Regions from separate parts of the Halanaerobium hydrogeniformans genome, predicted to be linked through region 2. Evidence: riboswitches for the same ligand, from Rfam matches in the RefSeq annotation. Region 2 holds a riboswitch; the other holds the start of a gene.

Region 1 (11,549 bases), 890 kb from region 2:
TATCCCATGTGGCATATCATAAAATCCACCCAACTGATGGGCCATAGCATGAACATAACCTAAACCACCATTGTTGAAGGCAAAACCGGCTAAAACTGAAGCATTAGCCATCTCTTCTCTGGCTTCAATATCTTCTCCATTATAAACTGCCCTTCTTAAGTACTTAGCTATTAGTTCCATAGCTTCTTTGGCAGCTGCATCTGTTAATGAATTAGCACCTGTTGAAACAAAGGTTTCTAAAGCATGAGTTAAAGCATCCATTCCTGTAGCTGCAGTTAATGCAGCAGGTTTAGCTACCATTAGTTCCGGATCATTAATAGACACATCTGGCACATTACGCCAGCTGACAATTACAAACTTTACATGAGGTGTTTGAGAAGTATCAGTTATTACTGCATGTCTGGTAACCTCACTGGCTGTTCCAGCAGTTGTATTAACACAGATCATAGCAGGTGTTTCATTTTCTAATTTTTCTACTCCGGCATAATCCTTATATAAATCTCCATCATGAGTTGCAGCAACCCCGATTGCCTTACCACAATCATGAGGACTTCCTCCACCTACTGTAATTATCATATCACAATTTTCATTTTCGTAAATTTCTAAGCCTTCATAAACATTAGTATCTCTGGGATTAGCCTTTACACCATCATAAACAGCATATGCTAAACCCGCTTCTTCAATATATTTAACTACGGTCTCAAAGGGTCCACCATCTAGATTACTTAAAAAGTCATCAGTGACTAAAAGAACTTTTTTTGCACCCAGAATTTTTGCTCTTTCTCCTACTACTTTAACAGAACCTGCTCCCATAAAATTTACTGTTGGTAACATATAATCATACATTTAATTTCCTCCTTAGAGTTTGTGAATTATTTAACTTAAATTAATAATACTCTAAAGTGAGCATTTTGTCAAGCATAATTAGCAAATTCTTTCACTTTTATGCCAATTATTTATTAAAATAGGTGTAAATTTATCAAAAGTATGCAGTTAGCTTGATTAAAACAGGCTTTCTTGATAAAATTAATATAAAGCTGGAAAGGAGATGCTAATGCTAAAAGAACAACGTATGCTCAAAATTATTAATAAATTAAATGTTAGCAAATCTACCACAATAAAAAAATTAGCTGATTCTTTTGGAGTTTCAGATTCTACAATCAGGCGTGATTTAAACGATTTAGAGGAAAAAGGTTATGTTAAAAGAACCCACGGGGGAGCAATCTTAAAAGAGAATTTTGATGATGAATATAATTTTATTAAAAAAACAACTGAAAATAGGGCAGAAAAAAGCTCTATTGCCAGATATGCAGCTTCTTTAATAGAAGATGGAGAAATTATTGCAATTAACTCAAGTACATTAACTTATCTCATGGCTAAAGAACTTGAGGCTGCTAATTTAAAAATCGTTAGCAATTCTATTGATGTGATTAATGAATTAAGCGGCAGCAAAAAATATGATATTTCAGTCCTTGGAGGGGATTATGTTCATCTTGCTAGGACGATTGAAGGTCCTATAACCGAAAAACAGATCAGAGCAATGCATTTTGATAAAGCTTTTTTAGGTGTTAATGGAATTGACAGCAGTCTTGGTTTATCAACTGCCAGCTCCATAGAAGCTCTTAGCAAAAAGGCAATGATCGACTGCAGTGAGCAAAGCTTTATTTTAAGTGAAAGCCCAAAATTTGATAAAGCTTCTTTTTATAAAATTGCTGATTTTGATGAAATTGATGCTATTATTACTGATCAAAATTTAAGTGAAGACAAATTTGATAAATATAGTCAGTACTTAAAGATTATAAAAACTCAAAATAAGGAGGAATAATAATAGGTACCTGGTACGAAATCTTTCATCAGGTTATTAATTCCCCACAATATCAATGATCTCGTTGTCTGTACCTGGTACATATAAGATATAAAGAAAAAACCTTAGACCGCTTTTAAACTGGTCTAAGGTTTTAAGCTTTTTATTCTTCTAATTTCAATTCTAGTTTTTGAACTACTGACTGAACCGGATCCCAGGGACTGCTTAAAGGCGGTGTGTAACTTAAATCAAGCTGGCTAAACTCTTCGATTGTCATCTCATTATAGATAGCTGTTGCAAAGATATCTATTCTTTTGGAAATCTCAGCTTCGATATTTCCCAAAATCTGGGCTCCCAATATTTTGCGGGTCTTTTCATCAGCGATAACCTTAAGATAAGTTCTATAGGCTGGTGGATAATATATTTTGTGGTCCCAGGCCTCTATTTGAGTACTTTGAACTTCAAAACCTGCCTTTTTGGCTTCTCTTTCATCTAAACCGGTTCTGGCAACTACCAGATCAAACAATTTAATTGACTGAGTTCCAATTACACCTTCAAATTCTACCTTTTTACCGCAAATATTACTACCGATTATTCTGCCGTGCTTGTGAGCTACAGTTCCTAAAGCATAATATGCATATTCTTGAGTTATAGTGTTTAAAGTTTCTGCACAATCACCACCGGCATAGATATTTTCGATATTTGTCTGCAGCTTTTTATTTACTTTAAAAGCACCATTAGTATCATTAGTTTTAAGCTCTGTTCCTTCTGCTAATTTTGTGTTTGGCTTCGTACCAACTGATACAACAACTGTATCTCCCTCTGTTTTAAAGCCATCACTACCTAAAACCTTTAACCCTGATTCTGTTTTTTCGATCTTTTCTACAGCTGTATTAACTATTATTTTAACACCTTTTTCCTCAAGTTTTGCTTTAACTTTCTCTCTAAAATTTTCATTTACTGTTGTCAAAACACTATCTAAAAATTCTACCAGGGTAACTTCTAAACCTCTGTTGATCAGAGCTTCTGCCATTTCAAGACCAACATAGCCGCCTCCAACAACAACAGCTTTTTTGGGCTTTTCTGCTTTGGTAAAATTATCAAAACTAATCGCATCATCCATCCAGCGCATAAAAAAGACCTCATCTAATTCTAGACCTTTAATCGGGGGTTCAATATTAATTCCACCTGTACCCAGAACAAGCTGCTCATAAAATATTTCCTGAGTCCCATTTTCATTAACTGCCAGCAGCTTATTTTCTTCAGGTATAATTTTTTCTACCCTTGTTTCTAAAAGCAAATCTATTCCAGCCGCTTTAATGTCACTCTCTTTTCTATGGGCTAAATCCTGCCATTTTTCTACTTCTCCCCCTAGGAAAAAGGGAATCCCACAGATACTGAAATTAGGAAATTTATTATCAGCTATTATTAAAGGCCTAAGACTCTGATCAAGCTCTCTGATCCGCAGAGCAGCACTAATTCCTACATCACTTCCTCCAACAATTACAACTTCTTTTTTCATATTCTCAGCTCCTTAAAATAATATTAACATAATTGAGCTGAACAAACTATATCTTCTCTGTTAACTTTTTGTTAAATTTTAAAAATCTATCTGTTGGCCCATTGATGATAAGTCAATATCCTTTTCGGATTCGGAAGAATCACACCACTTGAGCTCAACCTTAAATTCTCCTAGTCCTTCGATTTCATAATTATAATTAGCTGCAGAAACAGATTTTAGGGAAAGATTTCCATGATCTGTAGCAAATACTTCTTCCTCTTCCCAATTGTCTTCACTTGTTCCATAACCATGCCAGCAAAGACATTCCCCTTTTAATTCGACAAAAATAGTTGCCTCGATTTCTTTATCATAATTTAGTGCTTTTATAGTACATTCTTTTCTCATAAATACCTCATTTCTATTTTTTATCTATACTTAAGCATTAATACCATAGGTTTCACTATCTAAACTGATCATATATACTTTTTTCTGCTGTTCAAGTTGATCAATTTTTTCAAGGTCGTCTTGTTCAATCTCCCATCCATATAATTCAAGATTAGCTTTTATATGCTCTGCAGAAGTAGACTTAGGTAAAGGAACAACTCCTTTAGCGAGTTCCCATTTCAGTACTATCTGAGCAGCTGATTTATCATATTTTTGAGCCAGACTTTTAATGAGCTCATCTTTTAAAACCTTTGTTCTGGCCAAAGGTGCAGAAGCAGTCACAACAATATCATTATTTTTGCAGAATTCCAGTAATTCTTTTTGATAATAATAGGGGTGGAATTCTACCTGATTAACAGCAATCGGAACATCAGTTATTTTTAAAGCAAACATTAGTTGGTATATAGAAAAGTTGCTGACTCCAATGCTTTTTACTAACCCTTTTTGATAAAGTTTATTCATAGCTGCCAGGCTTTCTCTTAAAGAAACAGCCGGATTAGGCCAGTGGATTAAATAGAGATCTAGATAATCAACACCTAATTTATTTATTGATCTTTCAGCAGCCTCAAGCAATTGATCATAATAGAGGTTTTTAGGCAGAACCTTTGAGGTTAAATATAATTTTTCGCGATCATAATCTTTAATTGCTCTGCCAATTCCCTCCTCATTTTTATAGCCTTCAGCTGTATCTATATGATTATAGCCAGCTTCAAGAGCCATCTCAACTGCTCTACCAACATCTTCTTCTGCTATATCCCAGGTTCCAAATCCTATCTCTGGTATTTTATCACCTGTTATTAATTTTTTTTCTTTAAGCATCAACTACCATCTCCTTTTATCTTTTTAAGAGAAATAATTAACTATTTTTAGTTTTTTAGAAAAAAGAAATGGAATCCAGAAATGATTTTTCTTCTTTAAGAGTTTCTTTTAACTCACTAGCACATTTATTCGAACAGCACATAAAGAGCATATCCTGTCCATTTTTTTAGCAGGTGATTTTTCACCAGTAATCATCGTCCAGACTTCTTTACCATCACTTGTTTTTAAGTCTTTAATATAACCTTCTTCTTCAGTCAGACTTTGACCCTTTTCATTAAAAGAAGCAGACAGCGAAAACACAGGACCACCAGTCGTATCTTTTCCACACCAGCAGCAGTCATTTCTCATAATTTATTAGCCCCCTTAAAAGTTTTACACAAATATTCATTCATTTTTTTCATTATATCATCTACCTGGAGAAGATAAAAATTAATATTTTCTTGACAGCAAAAAAATTGTGTGTTAATATTAAAAAAAATAAATATTACTTGTTAGGTGAGGCTCCTATATGAATATAGGCTGCTGCCCAAAAACGTCCAGAGACGCCAATGGGTATAACAGGTACGGTCGGAATAAGGCCTACCCAATGCAGCTGATTGATTTTTAATCTACGTCATATAGTGCTAAAGCCAGGATGAGGAGTAAAATTAATCTAAAAATTATTATCTTGATTATTCAAGGCTCCTTAGGGAGCCTTTTTCTTTTTCCTGGCAATAATTTTAATTGGGGGTGATACAAAAGTGGCTGATGATGATGATCAAACACTTATAAAATTTAAAAAAATAAAGATTGAGGAGGAATTAAAATGTCACTTTATGAAGAAATCACTCATCTCATTGATAAAAAGAAGATGACACAGCTGAAAGCAAGAATAAATCAGCTGAATTTAGTAGAAATAGTTGAACTGATGCGTGAATTAGAAAAAAATGATCAGGTCATTGTGTTTAGATTATTAAATAAAGACTTTGCAATTGAGGTATTTGAAAAATTAGACCCTAATTTCCAGGAAGATTTAATTAATAATTTTGCTGAAGATGAAGTTATTGCACTAATGGAAGATTTGCAGTTTGATGACCGGGCCAGACTATTAGATGAACTACCCGCGAAAGTTGCCAAAAGGATCATGAACTCTTTTAGCAAAAAAGAAAGAGACACAATAGCAGAACTTTTAGGATATGCTCCAGAAACAGCAGGTCGGATAATGAACCCCAATTATGTTGCCTTTAAAAAAGGAATAACAGCTGAAGATGCTTTAAAACAAATCAGAAAAATGGGGATCGATCAAGAAACTATATATTCGATCTATATCCTTGACAGCAAGAGAAAGCTTGAAGGTGTTCTTTCTTTAAGAGTTCTGGTAATAGCAGATCCCGAAGAAAAAATCGAAAATATAATGTATGATAATCCTGTTTCTGTAAATACCTATACTGATCAGGAAGAGGTTGCCCGACTTCTCCAGCACCAGGATCTTTTATCAGTTCCTGTAGTAGATAGAGAAAACAGGCTGGTTGGAATTATTACTTTTGATGATGCTATGGATGTACTTGAAGAAGAAACAACAGAGGATATTTTAAATAAAGCTGGTTTTGGTAGTTTTGGTGAAGATGAAACAGACCGGAGTAGAGTATTGATTTCAGGTTCAATGATGGATGTCTGGAAGGTTCGGCTCCCGTTTTTAATTATCACCTTAATCGGTGGTATGCTGGCCGGCCTGGTGATTGAAGGTTTTGAAGCAAGTTTAGAGGCAATTGCAGCCCTGGCAATTTTTATCCCTGTTATCATGGATATGGGTGGTAATGTTGGTACTCAGTCATCAACAATTTTTACTAGAGCCTTAGTTTTAGGCCAGATCAATGTCCGCAGGTTTTTTCAGCACTGGTGGCGTGAGGTAAAGGTAGGTTTAAGCATGGGCGCATTACTGGGCCTAGCAGCAGGAATAATTGCAGCCCTCTGGCAGCAGATGCCTGCTCTTGGTATTGTTGTAGGGCTTTCTTTAACCTTTACAATTACTATTGCTACTGCACTCGGATTCATGATCCCCTATTTACTGGTTAAATTAGGTTTTGATCAGGCAGCAGGTTCTGACCCGATTATCACAACCATTAAAGATATTACCGGCCTATTTATTTACTTCTTTTTGGTAAATGTATTTTTAGGCCATCTGCTTTAATTAACTTTTAAAGAAAATTGATAAAGATAATCAACTAATTGATCTGCTTTTGGACAGTTGAATAAAAATTTATCATCTTTATTATAGTGAGTGGCAGCTAACTTTAAGTGAGCTGCTGCAATACCTATATCAATTTGATTCATTTTTTGATAAAATATCTTTTTTAAAAGGTTAGGCTTTTCTAAATAAAGATCTATCCTATTTTGAGAGACTTTAAAATACCAGGGCTGATTATTGGTTGCTGAAGGTGCAAGCCTGGCAGCTTCAATCAGCTCATCATGAATATCTTTATCTCTTAACTCTTGAAGCTCTTTGCGTTGGAATTCTGCTTTATTTTCTCTATAAAGCTTTTCTTCAGCCGCACCAAAGGCTAGAGTTATTACATAGCTGAGCTGAGACTGCTCAGCTATTTCTTTTTTTGCTTTAGCAAGTCCAAACCAGCAGCTACCAAGACCAATTAAAGAAAGATAAAGATCTAAATGCTGAAGTATAAAACCGGCATTTTGCAAATACCCGTCTTTTTCTTCAGAAAAAAAGACAAGATAATGGGGAGCTTTGATCGGCAGCAGACTGCTGATTTTATCTTCGGAAACAATTTTGCTCTCTACATCTATGTTTGAATAGAGTCCTGATCTGCTGGCTAAAAAATCTCTGATCTGATTCAATTTATGCATTTCTAAAGGCTCCTGGCTGTACTTTCTAATCGATTTTCTCTTAAAAATACTCTGATAAAGTTTTTCTTCTATATTATTTCCTGCCATTTTTTTCAGCTCCTTATTTAAAGATCATTTGAGTTAAAAAAATTTAAATTTCAGCCTGTTTTCAGCTTAATTATATGACTTAAAAAAGCAAATTACAAATTGAATTTATTTAATATTATCAGTAAAGCTCCTGCATATGCAGGAGCTTTTTAGTTGAATATAAAATTTTTCAGTAGATATTACTAAAAAATCTTATTTACCAACTGAATATAATTTTCATATTTCTGCTGATAATGATCTTTCAATCTACTCTGTGGTTCAAAGCTTTTAGTTATTTTAAAGTTCTCTCTCAGCTCTCCATAGCCATCAATTTCACCAAGAGCCTTAAGGGCTATCATCGCTGCTCCCAGAGATGGTGCACCAACTTCTAAGTCAAGTACATTAACTCTGCTTTCTAAAATATCTGCCAGCATCTGCGGCCAGATTTTAGATTTACTGCCACCACCAATTAAGTTAAGCTGTAGCTTTTTATCAAATAAGCTGGAGCTGCCGGTCATTTCAATCAAGTTATGTTTTAGAGAAAAGCTCACACCTTCCAGTACAGCTTCTAAAAGCTGCCAGCTATCTGAATTAGCACCTAGCCTGGCAAAAACACCACTTTTTTCGCTGACTTTAAGCGGACTTCTTTCTCCATTTATATAGGGAATAAATATCGATTGATTTTTTGTGCTGTCTAAGTTGGATAATTTATTTTCTGCATTTTTATAAACCTCTTCATCTATTTCTTGATGGTTCATTATCTTACTCAAAAACCAATCATAAGCCTGACCTGCATTTAAAACAGCTCCAGCAATAATATAATTTTCTGCTCTTGTATTACTTAAAGTAAATAAATTTTTATTTTCAGAAATATCTTCAGAGGGCATTGCTAACCAACCGGTAGTACCCAAGTAACAGTAAATATCTCCTACCTTTAGGGCTCCTGCTCCCAGGGTTGAGGCTCCAACATCACCTGAACCATTAATAACCTTCGTTCCTGCTTGCAGCCAAAGTTCTGCTGCTGCTTCAGCATTAATAGTGCCAATAATCTCCTCAGCTGTCTTAAGTTCTGGTAAATACTCCCGCTCAAAATTAAGCTCCTTAATCAATTTCTGATTATATTCCATTTTCTCCATAGCTAAAAATCCTGTTGTAGATGCATTAGTATAATCAGATACATTTTTTCCTGTTAATTTAAAGTTTAAATAATCTTTTGCACCTAGAATAAGATTACGGTGTTTTTTAAATGTTTCTTTTCTGTTCTCTCTCAGCCAGAGATATTTATTAATTGACATTAAAACATCAAACTGGTTGGCTGTCATTTTATTTAAAGTTTTTTGTGAATATTTATCAACTAAAAATTGATACTGCTTTTTTGCCCTGCCATCAGAATAAAGCAGCACTTCTGTCAATGGTTTACCTGCTTGATCTAAAAGTAGGCAGTCTTCCATCTGGCCTGTAGAACTTACTGCAGCAATCTCATCCGCATCAATTGAACTTTCTTGCAGCATTTTGTGGCTTAATTCTATGATGATTTCCCACCAGTCTTCAGCCTTCTGATACTGAAAACCATCTTCCTGGTAGCCTGGAACCGCCTTTTGAGCTTTATAAACTACTTTTAGCTTTTTATCAAATATGATCAATTTGACTGCAGTTGATCCGATATCAAAACTCAACAGATATTTTTCATCTGACATATGACCACTCCTTATTAAGACCCTTCTTAAGTTCTCTTAAAAATTCGATAGCTTCGGCTTCGCTCTCTTCAAATTTATTCAGCAGAGCACTGCCGACTATTATCCCATCATAACCTAATTCCATGACCTGAGCTGCATCTTCGGCAGAACTGATGCCAAAACCAACCAACTGTGGCATTAAAGCAAAAGCTGAATTGGCAAGAGCTTTTTTTAAATTTTTTAAATGTTCATAATCAAATTCACTGCTCTGACCTGTTTTCCCCAGATAACTGGGACAGTAAACAAAAGGTTCTCCATCAGGCTGGTAGCTTTTTATTTTTTCTTTTTTGTCCAGAAAAGATATTATTTTAAAACCCTCAGCCTGGAGATATTTTTTATCCTCATTATCCTTTAGGTCAGGTAAAATCAATGATTCAATACCTGTTTCAAGACACTGCTTTTTATATTCACTGAAAAATTCTTTTTTTAACTCTTTCCAGTAACCCATCAAGATCAATCTATTGATCTCTGTTTTGCTATTTATATCTGCAGCCAATTTTAAATATTTTTCTGCATTAAAACCTACCTGATAGAGCTTTTGGTTGGCTTCTGTAATAATCTGGCCATCCATACTGGAATCCCGGGCTGGATAACCAAGTTCTACAGCATCTACTCCATTTGCAAAAAGTAAATTTATCCATCTTTTTGATCTTTCATAGTCCGGATAAAGTGCAGGTAAATATGCTACTAAAATTGCTTTATCTGCTGCTTTTTTTTCTTTTAGATATTGGCTTAATTCTTTATTGTCCACATTTATCACCTGCCTGAATTAATTGTTTTTAACTGTCATTCCCTGAAAAACTAAAGCTGCAATTATTATTGAGCCTGTAAGCATATCCTGAAAATAATTAGGAACATTTAGGAGGGTTAAACCATTTGCCAATACTCCCATGATTAAAACACCAACCAGGGTTCCTAAAACATTAGCTTCTCCCTGTTTAAAGAGGGTCATTCCTAAAAACACTGTTGCATATGCTCTTAAAAGATAACCTCCTCCAGCTGTTGGATGGGCAGAGCCGAGACGTGATGCCAAAAGTATTCCAGTTAAGGCTGCTAAAACAGCTGTTAAACCAAAGGCGATTAATTTATTTTTTTCTACCTTGATTCCAGAATAGCGGGCTGCTTTTTCATTACCCCCAATAGCATAGAGATGCCTGCCCAGCATTGTTTGATTAAAGATATACCAGAAAACTACAGCAACTATCAGCATAATCCAGATTACCAGAGCTATATTTAAAAAACTTCCCTGACCCCAGATTAAAAATTCATCTGGAATTCCGGAAAAGATTATAGTTCCTCCCGAATACCAGTAAGTTATTCCACCTAAAAAGGTACCACTAGAAAGAGTGGTAATAAAAGAAAGGATGTTTAACTTTGCTACAAAAAATCCATTGATTAAACCAAAAGCAAAGCTTAAAAGTAAAACTGCTGGGATTACTAAATACATGGAAAATCCCTGTACCAAAAGTCCGGCTGTAATTATTCCGGCAAAACTTGCCACACTGGCTATAGAAAGATCAAATTCTCCAATAACCATTACCACTGTTGCCCCAACAGAAATTACTGCTAAAAGGGAGATCTGTTCTAAGATATTAGACCAGTTTCTAAGGCTTAAAAATGTATTTGGCCTTAATATTGCAAAGGTAATTATTATAATCATTAGTCCAATTATTGTTCCATATTTTTTAAAAATTTCTGTCATCATCTAACCTCCTCATAGGCTAACTGCAGTATTTTATCCTGACTGAACTCTTCTTTATTTAAGATACCTGTTAAGCTACCATTACTCATTACTGCAATCCGGTCACAAATACCCATAACCTCCAGTATATCAGAAGAAACCACAATAACACCGGCCTCATCAACAAGCTGATTGATTAGCGAATAGACTTCAGTTCTAGCTCCTACATCTATGCCTACTGTTGGTTCATCAAAAATAAAGACGGAGGTGTCTCTATATAACCATTTTGCTATTACTACCTTCTGCTGATTACCACCACTTAAAAATTTTACCTGCTGACCTAAACTAGGTGTTTTAATACTCAGCTCCTCTATTAGCCTTTTACTTTCTTTTTTTTCTGCTTTTTTATCTATATTTTTTAAAAGCTTTGATTGCAGCATCATTTCTAAATTGGGGAGGGAGATATTTTCATCTACACCCATATTTAAAACAAGACCCTCTTCTCTTCTATCTTCAGGAATTAAAACAACACCCTTTTTTATCATCTGCCCGGGATTTTTTACTTTGATCTCCTCTTCATTTATTTTAAGACTGCCATTTTTAATTTCTCTTAAAGCAAATATTGCTTCCATCAGTTCTGTTCTGCCTGCACCC
Region 2 (11,549 bases):
GATCTGTTCCATTTATGTAGCCGTATTTTAAATCCATCTGCCAGAGTTGATTTGGTTCTGTAATTTCTTCCTGTTTTGCAATCTTTTTAGGTCTAAATTTTTTGATTTTTCTTTGCGATCTTAATATATCCAGTTCTTTGCATAACCTGTATACTTTTTTCTTATTTATTTTCAAGTTATAGTCTTCTTTTAAACAGACTGTAAGTTTCCTGTAACCATAAGGGAAGCCATCTCCTGCAACCAGTTCTAAGAGCCATTCTTTAATCTGTTCATCAGATATTTTTTCACCTGATTCAGTTAGAGAATACCCAGGGACAGGTCTTCCTTGAGGATTATTGGAATTGCTGCTATTAGTACTTTCACTCTCAGTTTTTCTATTTATATTACTGTAGTAAGTGGAAGAATTAAGCCCAACAAAGTCTAAAACAATAGAGATTTTATACCCTTTATTTATCCACTTTGATGCAATCTGAACTTTGAGGGCTATCGGGGGTTTACTTTATCTCTCAACTCCCTTAAAATCGCTAATTCTAATTCTTTTTCTGCTACAATTTTTTTGAGCTTATCATTTTCATCGCTCATTTTACTTAATCTATTTTCTATCTCTTTCATTTGCTTTTTTTCATCTTTAGGAAGAGATCTAACTGATCCTGTTTCTTTAGCTTTTTTGACCCAGCTGTAAACAGTATGCTTAGAAATATTATGTCGTCTTGCTACAAGAGCTGTGTTACCTATTTCGCGACATTCTTTTACAATTTGTTCTTTAGTTTCATCGGAATATTTTCTGTTTGCCATTGGTGTTTCCCCCTTGTAATTAGAGTATATCACTTTCAAACTTTTTCTCCAATTCTGTTAGGGGGCTATATAGTGATGTGGAGGTTAATAGTGCCACCCGCTAGCTGAAGACAAGGGTATCCACCGTGAGGTGGAATCTGAAGAATGAAACATTTTATTAAAGAAACTGGGATACTTTAGCTTTACGGAAAGATATGCACATGTAACTAATACTTAATGAACCGCCCAGTACCGAACGGTATGCTGTGGTGGTGGGAGAGGACAGAAAATTAATTAATTATTTTCCTCCTAATCGATTATAAAAACCTTAAATATATTTTTAAAAATTGATTTTGAATTGTATAATTAAATGCACGCGGTGATTAGATAAAAAAATAGACACATACCTGTACCTTTTGTATAATGTTAATAGCGACAAAAACATTAGGAGGTACAGAATATGTGTCAAAGTAATTGTAACACAAAACGAAGCAAAGGAAAACACCTGAATTTTGATGATCGCAAATTAATTAAACATTTATATAATGTCCAAGAAAAAAATTATACTGAAATAGGCGAAGAATTAAACTGCCATAGAACAACAATCAGTCGAGAAATAAAAAAAGGTGAGGTAGAACTTGATAATGGTGATGGAACAACCAGAAAAGAATATGTACCAGAGATAGCACAGAAAGTATATGAATTTAATAATTCGAATAAAGGCCCTGATTTAAAAATCGATAAAAATAAAGAGTTAGCAGAATTTATAGAAGAAAAAATCAAGGAATTAAGATCTCCTGCAGCAGTGGCAAAAGACATTGAAGAATCAGATAAATTTGAAATTCAATTACACTGGAAAACAATCTATAATTACATAGATAAAGGTGTTTTGAATATAGACAGAAGCGATCTCCCACATGGTAATTATAAAACTGGGAAAGACAGACCAAAAGAAAGTGAAAGCACTACGAGGCGTAAGGAAGGTCGTACAATTAGAGATAGGCCTGAAGGAGCTGATACCAGGGAGGAATTTGGGCATTGGGAGATGGACTTAGTAGAAGGGTTAAAACAAAAAGATGAACCTGCCTTACTAGTGCTGACAGAAAGACAAACTAGGCAGGAAATCATAGAAAAAATACCAAACAAAAAAGCAAAGTCAGTGGTAAAAGGACTTGATCGTATAGAAAGACGATTTGGGGTTGTTAATTTTAGGGAAACATTTAAATCGATTACTACAGACAACGGTTCAGAATTTGCAGATTATGAAGGTATAGAACAATCATATACAGGTAGCAGTATACCTAGAACTAGTTTGTATTATTGTGATGCATACTGTAGCTGGCAAAGGGGATCAAATGAAGTAGCTAATAAGTTTATCAGAAGATTTTTACCTAAAGGCACAAGTTTTAAAGGTATTAAGAGAAAACTGATAAAAAAGATTCAGGATTTTATAAATACTTATCCTAGAAAAATGTTTAACTATGAAAACTCAGATAAATTATTTAAAGAGAAATTAAGCTTTAGTGTCTAGAAGTAATGAAGGTACAGGTGATTTTAAGAAAGATTAAAAAAGCGTGCATTGCATGTTGCAATTCACCTTTTAAAAATTGATTTTGAATTTCATTGAAAAAAGTCGAAAAATCTGTTATGATAATGGTATCATTAAAATTTTAAATATTTTTAATATAAACTTTGTATTTTTGCCAAAAAAAAAATTGAAATTTGGTTTTTTGGAGGCGAGTTGATAAAACTTATTATAGTACTATTTGATTTATATATATATAGAAATTAAATTATTTAATCCTGAAGTTTTTAGAGAATTAATGATTGATTTTTACTATAAATCAATAAGTGCTATTTTTTGTATATTAATAAAATTCAGAACGTTCACTAATTATTAAGTTTTTTGCAGCTATCTTTATGTAATTTGTATTTATTATTAGGCAAATTGACAGGATATTTGCATTAAATTTAGCTAAGATATTGCATTATTAAGATGATAATTTTTTAAATTTTGTTTGGCGAGTTGGGGCGCTCGGAATTGAATAAAATTTAAAAACTTAAAAAGGGGGGAGAAGAATTAGTTTTTAGAGTTAAGTCTTTTTAAAGGCTTAATAAAAAAGCAAGTATTACTAAAATTTCATTAAAAATCAGGGGGAAATTTAAATGTCAGCAAAAAGAATTTTGAAATTAAGTTTAGCAACCCTAGTAATGTTTGTTAGTGTTTTTGCAGCTTTAGCTTTTGCACCTGTTCAAACTGAGGCGCAAGAAGTAGAACATGTATTCTTTTTCATCGGTGATGGTTTAGGTAATGCACAGTCGACTTTGACTGAATATTATTTACAGGCTAAATATGATGATCCTGATTTTAGATTAAACATGAACAAATTAGATGAGATGGCTATTACTACTACTTATGGTGCAGATAAAGTAGTACCTGGTTCTGCTCAGACTGCAACTGCTTTAGCTTCAGGACATAAGACCAACTTTGGTTATGTAGGAATGACAACTGATCATAAACCTACAACTACCATAATGGATAGGGCCAGGGAAAATGACTGGGGTACTGGTTTAGTTACCACTACAAGAATTACACATGCTACTCCAGCAGCCTTTGCTTCCCATGTACCTGATAGAGGGATGGAAAATGAGATTATTGAACATTATTTAGAAAAAGAAGTTGATGTTATAGCTGGTGGTGGATATAGACACTTATACCCTCAAGATCATCCTGCTTCAAGTCGAACAGATGATAGAAATATGTATGCAGAATTTACAGCAGCTGGCTATAATATTTTTGAGGGTCCAGCAGACGTAGAGAAATTCAGAAACTTTGCACCTGAAGGCAGAGAGAGACTATTAGCCGGATTTCATCCAACTCATATGAGTTATGAAATTGATAGAGATCCTGCAGAAGAACCCAGTCTAGCTGAAATGACAAAAGTAGCCCTTAATACTTTAGAAAATTATGGGAAATTCATGATGGTTATTGAGGGTGGACGTATTGACCATGCAGCTCACAACAATGATCCAGGTGGAATGATCTATGACACTATTGCTTTTGATGAAGCAATTGGAGTTGCGTTAGAATTTTATGAAGAAAATCCTGACAATACTTTAATTATAGTTGCAGGTGACCACGAAACTGGTGGTTTAGGTTTAAACAGTTGTGAAGGTATGGAATATGGTTATTATTTAAATTTTGAGCCTATATTTGCTCAAAATGCGTCTATAGAAGAAGGAATTGCTTTTGAAAATGAAGAACAATGGTATCAAGATATAGCTGATAAGTTCGGTTTAGATGAATTAACACCAAGAGAACAGGCCTGGATGGAACATGGTGTAGCGATTGAGAAAGAATATGGTCGCGAAGCAGATGTTGGCCGCCCTGGAAGAATAGGTGGCGTTTATGATGGCGGTCAGGATTATGATGTTCCTTATGATGAAGAAGCAATGCGCGATGTAATGTATGCTCATTGGCCACAGGCTCCCTGGATTTCACCAGCTCAGTCTACATTAGCTCATATTGTTTCCAGAAGAGCTAAGATTGGTTGGAATACTTCATCTCACACCGGTTCTGCTATCCAACTTACTGCTCATGGTGCAGGAGCTAGTAATTATGAAGGTAGAATGGATAATACAGATGTAGCTAAAATCACAGCAGCTTTATTGGACTTCGAATTAGATCCAGAAGTAGGAGTAGCTGAAATTGAAGTAGCTGAAAGTCGTAACTTATTAAGAAGAATATTTGGCAGATAAAATAATATAGTGAATATTAAATGCTAAATTTCAAAGTTGGCAGGTAGACTAATAATTGGGCTGCCTGCTAACTTTATTTTATCTAAAACTGCTAAGAAAACTCCATCCAAGCTATGCATTGGGTGGAGATAAATTGGCTATTTATTCTGATTTTCAATATACTTTTTAATTGTCTCAATAGTAGCACCACCAGAAGATACAATAATGATATTGTAGACTATAAACAGAATGATAATTGTTATTTAAGTCTCTATTCATAAAGATCAAACCTCCATTTTTTCTTTTACAAGCAAACATATGTATGATATAATTATAGTAGGATGGAGGTGAAAAATCAATGCGATTATCATTTAAATTCAAGCCTAAATTAAGCCATAAGCAATTAGTAATAATTAATGAATTAGCCTGGCATTGCTCTAAATTATATAATACAGTCAATTATCAGATTAAAAATAATAAAGATGTAAAAGCTGTCTATACTGAATTAGAAACTAGATATAAAAATAACTGGCATAATGACTACCTTCACTCCCATAACAGACAGCAGGCATTAAAGCAGTTAGCTAAGGACTGGAAAAGTTTTTTTAATTCTCTCAAAGATTATAAAAAGAATCCTCAAAAATATAAAGGTCAGCCAGGGTCACCGAATTTTAAACATATGAACAGTAATCCCTGTGAAATAATTTTTACCAATCTGGCTGTTAGAATTAAAGATAATAAATTACTCTTATCCTTATCTAAAAAGATACAATCTAAATATAATGTGAAGGTCACTAAAGCTTTTAATTTATAATACGCAAGGAAAGCTTTAGTATGACCGTATTCGATTTGGCCTTCTTAATTTTGAGCTGCCTGAAGCAGTTCAAAGCATTATAGATTTAGATGCTGTCCAGCAGATAAAGATTAAGCAGGACCGTATTTCTAAAAGATGGTATCTACTAATCATCTACAAAGTTAAAGAGGCAAAAGAAAATAAGAAATCTAACATAATGGCAGTAGATCTAGGTCTTGATAATTTGGCTACTTTAACATTTAAAAACAATTCTGATTGTTATATTATCAATGGTAAAACTATTAAATCCAAAAATTCTTATTTTAATAAAGAAATTGCCAGACTACAAAGCATTAGAATGAGGCAGTTAGCTACCAGTAAAATTAGAGATACTAAACGAATAAAATATCTGAGATTAAAGAGAAGAAATTATATTAGAGATTATCTCCATAAAGCTAGCTGCAAAATAGTTGATTTAGCAATTGAAAATCAAGTAGAAACTATTGTAATTGGAGATATAAAAAATATTAAACAATGCAGCAAACTTAAATCTTTTGTCCAAATACCGATCCAGAGATTAAAAAAATTAATTGAATACAAAGCTAAACTAAAAGGTATCAAAGTTGTTGGAATTGATGAAAGCTATACTTCTGGATGTAGTTCAGTAGATCTGGAAAAAATAAATAAAAGTAACTATGATAAATCCAGAAGAATTACTAGAGGTCTCTTTAAAACTAACGAGGGCCTATTAATTAATGCTGATCAGAATGGTAGTTTTAATATACTTCGTAAATACCATAACGATAAATGTATTCTCAGACCTATCAAAGAGGCGAGAGATAATGGATTTGTGGACAATCCTTCAAGATTAAGGGTATCCTAAGCTATTAGGAGCAAAACTTAAAAGCCAAACATCTTGTAAACTGACCTAGTAATATAGGTTGAACTTTAATCTATATGAAGCAGTTAGAAGCTCCCTCTAAATCTTGGTTTTGATTTAGGTGGAGAGGTTCACAATACATATAACTGCTAATATTGGAGGGGTTTGATGAGCAAAAAGCTGCTTTTAAATAAAGAGAGAATGATATCATTAATTATTGGGTTAATCTTAATTGCTATATTAGCCGGTTTTTATTTCCATCGACCTGGTGATGAAGAATTTAGTCGAGAAGCTAGAGGGGTCGTTTTAGAAACAGATGATAGAGATGTACAGGGAAGCGGAATCACTAGATTTGGTAATCAATTTGTTGAAGTAGAATTAAAAGATGGAAAATTTCAAGGTCAACAAATTAGAGCCACTAATCAGTTAGTAGGTAGTTTAGCCTGGGATTATAGTTTCAGCGAAGGTGAAGAAATTATAGTAGGCCTTTTTGAAACTGCTGAGGGTCAAATAGCAGGAGCAATAGCTCTAGATGTTTATAGGCAAAATTGGACGTTTATATTAATGGCTTTTTTTATGTTATTGTTATTATTATATGCTGGTTATACTGGCTTAAGAGCCTTAATTTCTTTTGCAGGAAGTGTATATATAATCTGGAATTTACTAATTCCAGGTTTGTTAGATGGCTTAAACCCTTTATATTTTTCTGGTTTCGTTTTGGTAATTTTATCTGCCTTAATTGTTTTTTCAATTGCCGGTTTTACCAAAAAAGGTATTTCAGCTTTTGTTGGGACAGTCAGCAGTTTGTTTATTACCATTGGAGTAGTAGTTTTTTTTGGTAATCGTTTAGCCTTAGATGGTCTTTCTGTTCCTTATGTAGGAGAGGTATTATTTGCTGGTTATATGCATTTAAATATAAGAGATATATTTTTTGCTACTGTAGTTATAGGTGCTTCTGGGGCAGCAATGGATATAGCGATGGATATGGCTGCAACTATAAAAGAAATCAAGTTAAGAAAACCGGATATTAGCTTTTTCGAATTAGCAAAATCGGGCTTTAATGTTGGAAGTGCGGTAATCGGGACAATGACAACCACTTTACTATTAGCATATATCGGTAGTTATATGACTTTATTTATGGCCTTTATGACTAGAGAAGCAAGTTTTGTCAGAATAATGAATTTGAGATTGATTGTATCAGAGATATTAAGAATATTAACTGGCAGTATAGGCATAGTTTTAGTAGCACCAATTACTACCATTTTTGCAGCCTGGATTTATAGTATAGAGACAGATTTCTCTTTATTTGGCATTAAAGATTACTTTTTTTCTAAAAAAGAAGATTAAACTCAAAAGAAGGTGAGAAAATGAGGAAAAAATTATTGTTTTTAATTGCTTGCTTATCAATAGTTTTATTAGTTTCAGGATGTGGAATTATGAGGGGAGAAGAAGCTGAATTTGAAGATCCTAATTTAGAAGCGGCAGTTAGAGAAAACATAGATAAATCATCAGGTGCAATTTATCAAGATGAAATTAAAGATATTAAAGAACTGCATGCTGTAAGCAAAGGAATAGAATCATTAGAAGGAATAGACAATTTGGTAGCATTAGAAACGCTAATTTTAAGTCAAAACCAGATAGAAGATTTATCACCTTTAGTTGAATTAGAAGATTTAAAAGAATTAAATATACAAAGCAATAATATAGCAGATATAACCCCACTTGCTGAATTAGATAAATTAGAAGTCTTAACTTTAGGAGATAATAGAATTAATGATATTTCTCCATTGAAAGAATTAAGTAATTTAAAGAGCATAAATTTAAGTAATAACCAGTTAACCAACATTAGTGAAATTGCTAAGTTAAAAGATTTAGAAAGACTAATTTTAGATCGGAATCAAATTAAAGATATTTCACCTTTAATTAAATTAGATAATTTAAAAGAATTATTTTTTGTTCATAATCAGGTAGAAGATATTTCACCTTTAGCAGAAATTGCTGCTTTAGAAATTTTATCTTTTGGCTATAATAATGTTTCTGATATCTCACCTTTAGTTGAAAATGAAGGATTAGGTCAGGGTGATTTTATTAATTTTGAGGGAAACCATCTTGACTATAGTGAAGGATCAGAAGATATGGAAAATATTAATATTCTGCTGGATCGAAATATCCAGTTACTGTATAGAAGGATGTATTGATTAACAATTGAGTTATATATTTGTAAAAATCTATGTAAAACAAAAAAATTAAATTTTCTTGACATATTCTTCTAATATATATATAATATAGAATAGAAAATTTATATATCCAATTGTTGAGTGAGGCTCCTGTATGGAGATAAGCTATTGCCCAGAAATGTCCAGAGACACCAATGGGTAGAACAGATAGCAGACCGAATTAAGGCCTATCTAAGATAGCTGACTAATATAGTCTATGTCATACAGTGCTAAAGCTTAGACGAGGAGTTGGGTGCTGATAGTTAATCATTGTTAGTAAAGAACTCCTTGTGAGTTCTTTATTTTTTTTTGGTAGGTGAAAGAGAAGTATCTCAATGTATCATAGATAAAAATAAGTTTTTGAGATATACCTTTGGTAATAGTAGGGAGGAAGTAATATGGAAATTTGGGAATTTGTTATAAGGCTTTTGGTAGCTTTGATGGCTGGAGTTATTATTGGTGTCGAAAGAGAATGGCGCAAAAGAATGGCTGGAATTAGAACAAATACTTTAGTTGCTTTGGGAGCAGCACTATATGTTCTATTTTCAATGATGTTTCCAGAAGAAAGTAGTCCGACTAGAGTTGGGGCTTCAATAGTTTCTGGGATTGGTTTTCTTGGTGGAGGTGTTATAATAAAAAAAGGATTTAGCATTAGTGGCTTAAATACCGCTGCTACATTATGGTGCAGTGCAGCTACAGGAGTATTAGCGGGAGCTGGATATTTGAAAGAAGCTATTATAGGTGCTCTTGTTGTACTCATTTCTCATCTTGGCTTGCGTTATTTCCAGGAAAAATTTGTTGGTAAACATAATAATTTTAGAGATTCTGAATGTAAAATTACTATTATATTTAATGATTCTGATTTAAGAGAAGGGACGTCTTGTTTAGAAAAAATAGCTAAAGAGAGTGGTGGAAATATAAAGCATATATCCAGTAATTTTATTCAAGATGATGTTTTAAAAATCACTGCTTATCTACAAATCAAAGGGATAGATGTTAAAATGTTATATGATTTGATAGCTAAGTACTCTAAGCATAAAAAGATAGATAATATAGAATTAGAAATAGATGAGTTTAGCACTGATTTTAAAGCGAATAATGCTAGAGAAGAAAGTAGCTAAATGTAATATTTAAATTAAAAAGAAACTAAAGATCATAATTTTAGATGAGCAATTAATGCAAGCTTTAAATTATGCAGTAAAACAGGGAGAAGACTTAAAGCCCATAAAACTCTAATTCAAGTGTAATTTCGAAATTTTCTCCAATAGTCTTTTGTTTGATTAAACCGATGTTCTTAGCATAATAATGATAGCTTTTATTGTTATTTTCTTGATTAAGAGAAGTAATCTTTATTTGTATCACATCATAAAATGTTCCAGCAGGTACAGTTATAACTTTATCGGTAGAAACAATTCGTCGTTTTTTATCATTTGTTTCCCAGGTAGCACCTTCTTCAAGCGGTAGTTGTAAAATCACCTCTTGAACTTCAGCTTCCTCTTCTAATTTTTTAATTAAATTATTTTCGTCATAAAATTCGGCTTCTGCAAATATTTTTACTATTCGATTTTCTTCAACTTTATAAACTAAAACTATATTTGTACCAGTACCTTTATCTAAAATCTGTCCATACGAGTTTTCTGTGAACATAATTTCTCTTTCCAAACCAGGATGAATTGGTCCTTCACCAGTAAAATTATATGTCATTCCTTCTTGTAATGGTAAATAAGCTTTTAAATTAACAGTTTCTCTTTCATCAGGGACACATCCACCGATAATTAATGATATCAACAAAATAATTAAAAGTTTCTTATAAATTTTAATCTCCTCCTAAAAATAGATTAAAATATAAAATCATACTTTGCTAGTTAATATAATCTTATCATATTAATTCTAAGCTTGCAGCACTAAAATTACAATCAAATTCGGTTAAGAATAGGGGAGATAGCTCAATTCAAAATATATAGAAAAGACAAAATTTGTATAAGCTTTAAAAATATTGGTTCTTTAGCAGGATGTGGAGGATCAGAAGAAGGCTATGATGATCCAACCACCGAGGAAGAAATGCGAGAAGAAGTTGAAGAAGGAGTCGATGAACTTGAAGAAGAATTACAGGATAGTTTTGAATAGTGATTTATTTTAAAAGATCAATTACATTAGAAACAAAAAACCCCCAAGAAACCTGCACTACCAGGGTAAACTTGGGGGAAATTAACTTATTAAATTAAAATGGTGCCGAGGGTGGGACTCGAACCCACACGAACAAAATGCCCACAGCGCCCTCAACGCTGCGCGTCTGCCAGTTCCGCCACCTCGGCTCATCACAATTATAAATTATACCATAAATTATTTCTTTGTCAATAGAAATTGGAAATTTCCTGTTGATTAATTTTAAAAATTTGTCTAAAGATATCGAAAGTAGATAAAATCATTAAGAATGCCCAAATATGCAGGAATTAAGCTAATAATCACGAATATAATTTATAGAGACAAGAGTTCATTAATAGGGAGGTCAATTACATTGGCAGAAAAAAATCCAGAAAATAATCAAAAAGAAGAAAATCAAAAAGAAAATAATAAATACAAATGGTTGGGGATTGCTTTAATAGCTCTGCTTATTTTATTTATTGCTTATACAGGTTATTATCTCGAAAGAGGAATAGAACCTGTAGATGATGATTTAATTGTTGGGGGAGATCAACTTCAAGAAGATCCAGGTTTAATTGACAGACTGTTGGGTTTGATGAATTTAAATGATACTACTTTTGAACAGGAATTAGATATATTATTTGTTGGTTTAGATGATACAGATGATAAAGAACTTGATGAGGTTGAAGCTAACTCAATTATGATAGTTAAAATTAGACCTGAACAGGAAGTAATTATTATCGAGACAGTTGATGAGACTATGGAATATCAAAATAGAGCTTTAAAAGATTTTGATTTTAGAGAATTAAACACTAAAGTAGCTCAGGCAAAGTCCAGGGACTTTGATTATTATCTTTATTTAAATTTTCCCGGTTTTGAAAAAGTAATTGATGAGCTCGGAGGAGTACAGATAACTTTGGATGAGCAGCTGAGAGTCCCAGGCCTGGGTTTAAATTTAAGGGCCGGTAATAATCTTTTATCTGGTAAAGAAGCCTTAAACTTT

The links. Region 2 has a riboswitch for magnesium ahead of HALSA_RS12470 (MgtC/SapB family protein). Riboswitches for the same ligand answer to the same signal wherever they lie in the genome.
Region 1: another riboswitch for magnesium. It lies ahead of mgtE (magnesium transporter); the one in region 2 lies ahead of HALSA_RS12470 (MgtC/SapB family protein).

Annotation. Positions count from the first base shown of each region.
Region 1 covers NC_014654.1:758,951-770,499, reverse strand. The annotation lists gene HALSA_RS03400 (iron-containing alcohol dehydrogenase) at 1-846, opposite strand, end outside; gene HALSA_RS03395 (DeoR/GlpR family DNA-binding transcription regulator) at 1,055-1,825, shown strand; gene HALSA_RS03390 (FAD-dependent oxidoreductase) at 1,968-3,326, opposite strand; gene HALSA_RS03385 (hypothetical protein) at 3,405-3,710, opposite strand; gene HALSA_RS03380 (aldo/keto reductase) at 3,741-4,568, opposite strand; gene HALSA_RS03375 (hypothetical protein) at 4,677-4,916, opposite strand; M-box (ykoK) riboswitch at 5,049-5,217, shown strand; gene mgtE (magnesium transporter) at 5,374-6,738, shown strand; gene HALSA_RS03365 (nitroreductase family protein) at 6,735-7,499, opposite strand; gene HALSA_RS03360 (xylulokinase) at 7,682-9,175, opposite strand; gene trpA (tryptophan synthase subunit alpha) at 9,165-9,965, opposite strand; gene HALSA_RS03350 (ABC transporter permease) at 9,984-10,916, opposite strand; gene HALSA_RS03345 (sugar ABC transporter ATP-binding protein) at 10,916-11,549, opposite strand, start outside.
Region 2 covers NC_014654.1:1,647,385-1,658,933, reverse strand. The annotation lists one part of gene HALSA_RS07550 (IS3-like element ISHahy4 family transposase) at 1-495, opposite strand, end outside; one part of gene HALSA_RS07550 (IS3-like element ISHahy4 family transposase) at 495-795, opposite strand; gene HALSA_RS07540 (IS30 family transposase) at 1,235-2,305, shown strand; gene HALSA_RS07535 (alkaline phosphatase) at 2,941-4,533, shown strand; partial or broken gene HALSA_RS13335 (RNA-guided endonuclease InsQ/TnpB family protein) at 4,871-6,188, shown strand; gene HALSA_RS07525 (YibE/F family protein) at 6,354-7,532, shown strand; gene HALSA_RS07520 (leucine-rich repeat domain-containing protein) at 7,553-8,383, shown strand; M-box (ykoK) riboswitch at 8,489-8,658, shown strand; gene HALSA_RS12470 (MgtC/SapB family protein) at 8,800-9,522, shown strand; gene HALSA_RS07510 (TapB family protein) at 9,617-10,192, opposite strand; tRNA gene HALSA_RS07505 (tRNA-Leu) at 10,629-10,716, opposite strand; gene HALSA_RS07500 (LCP family protein) at 10,920-11,549, shown strand, end outside.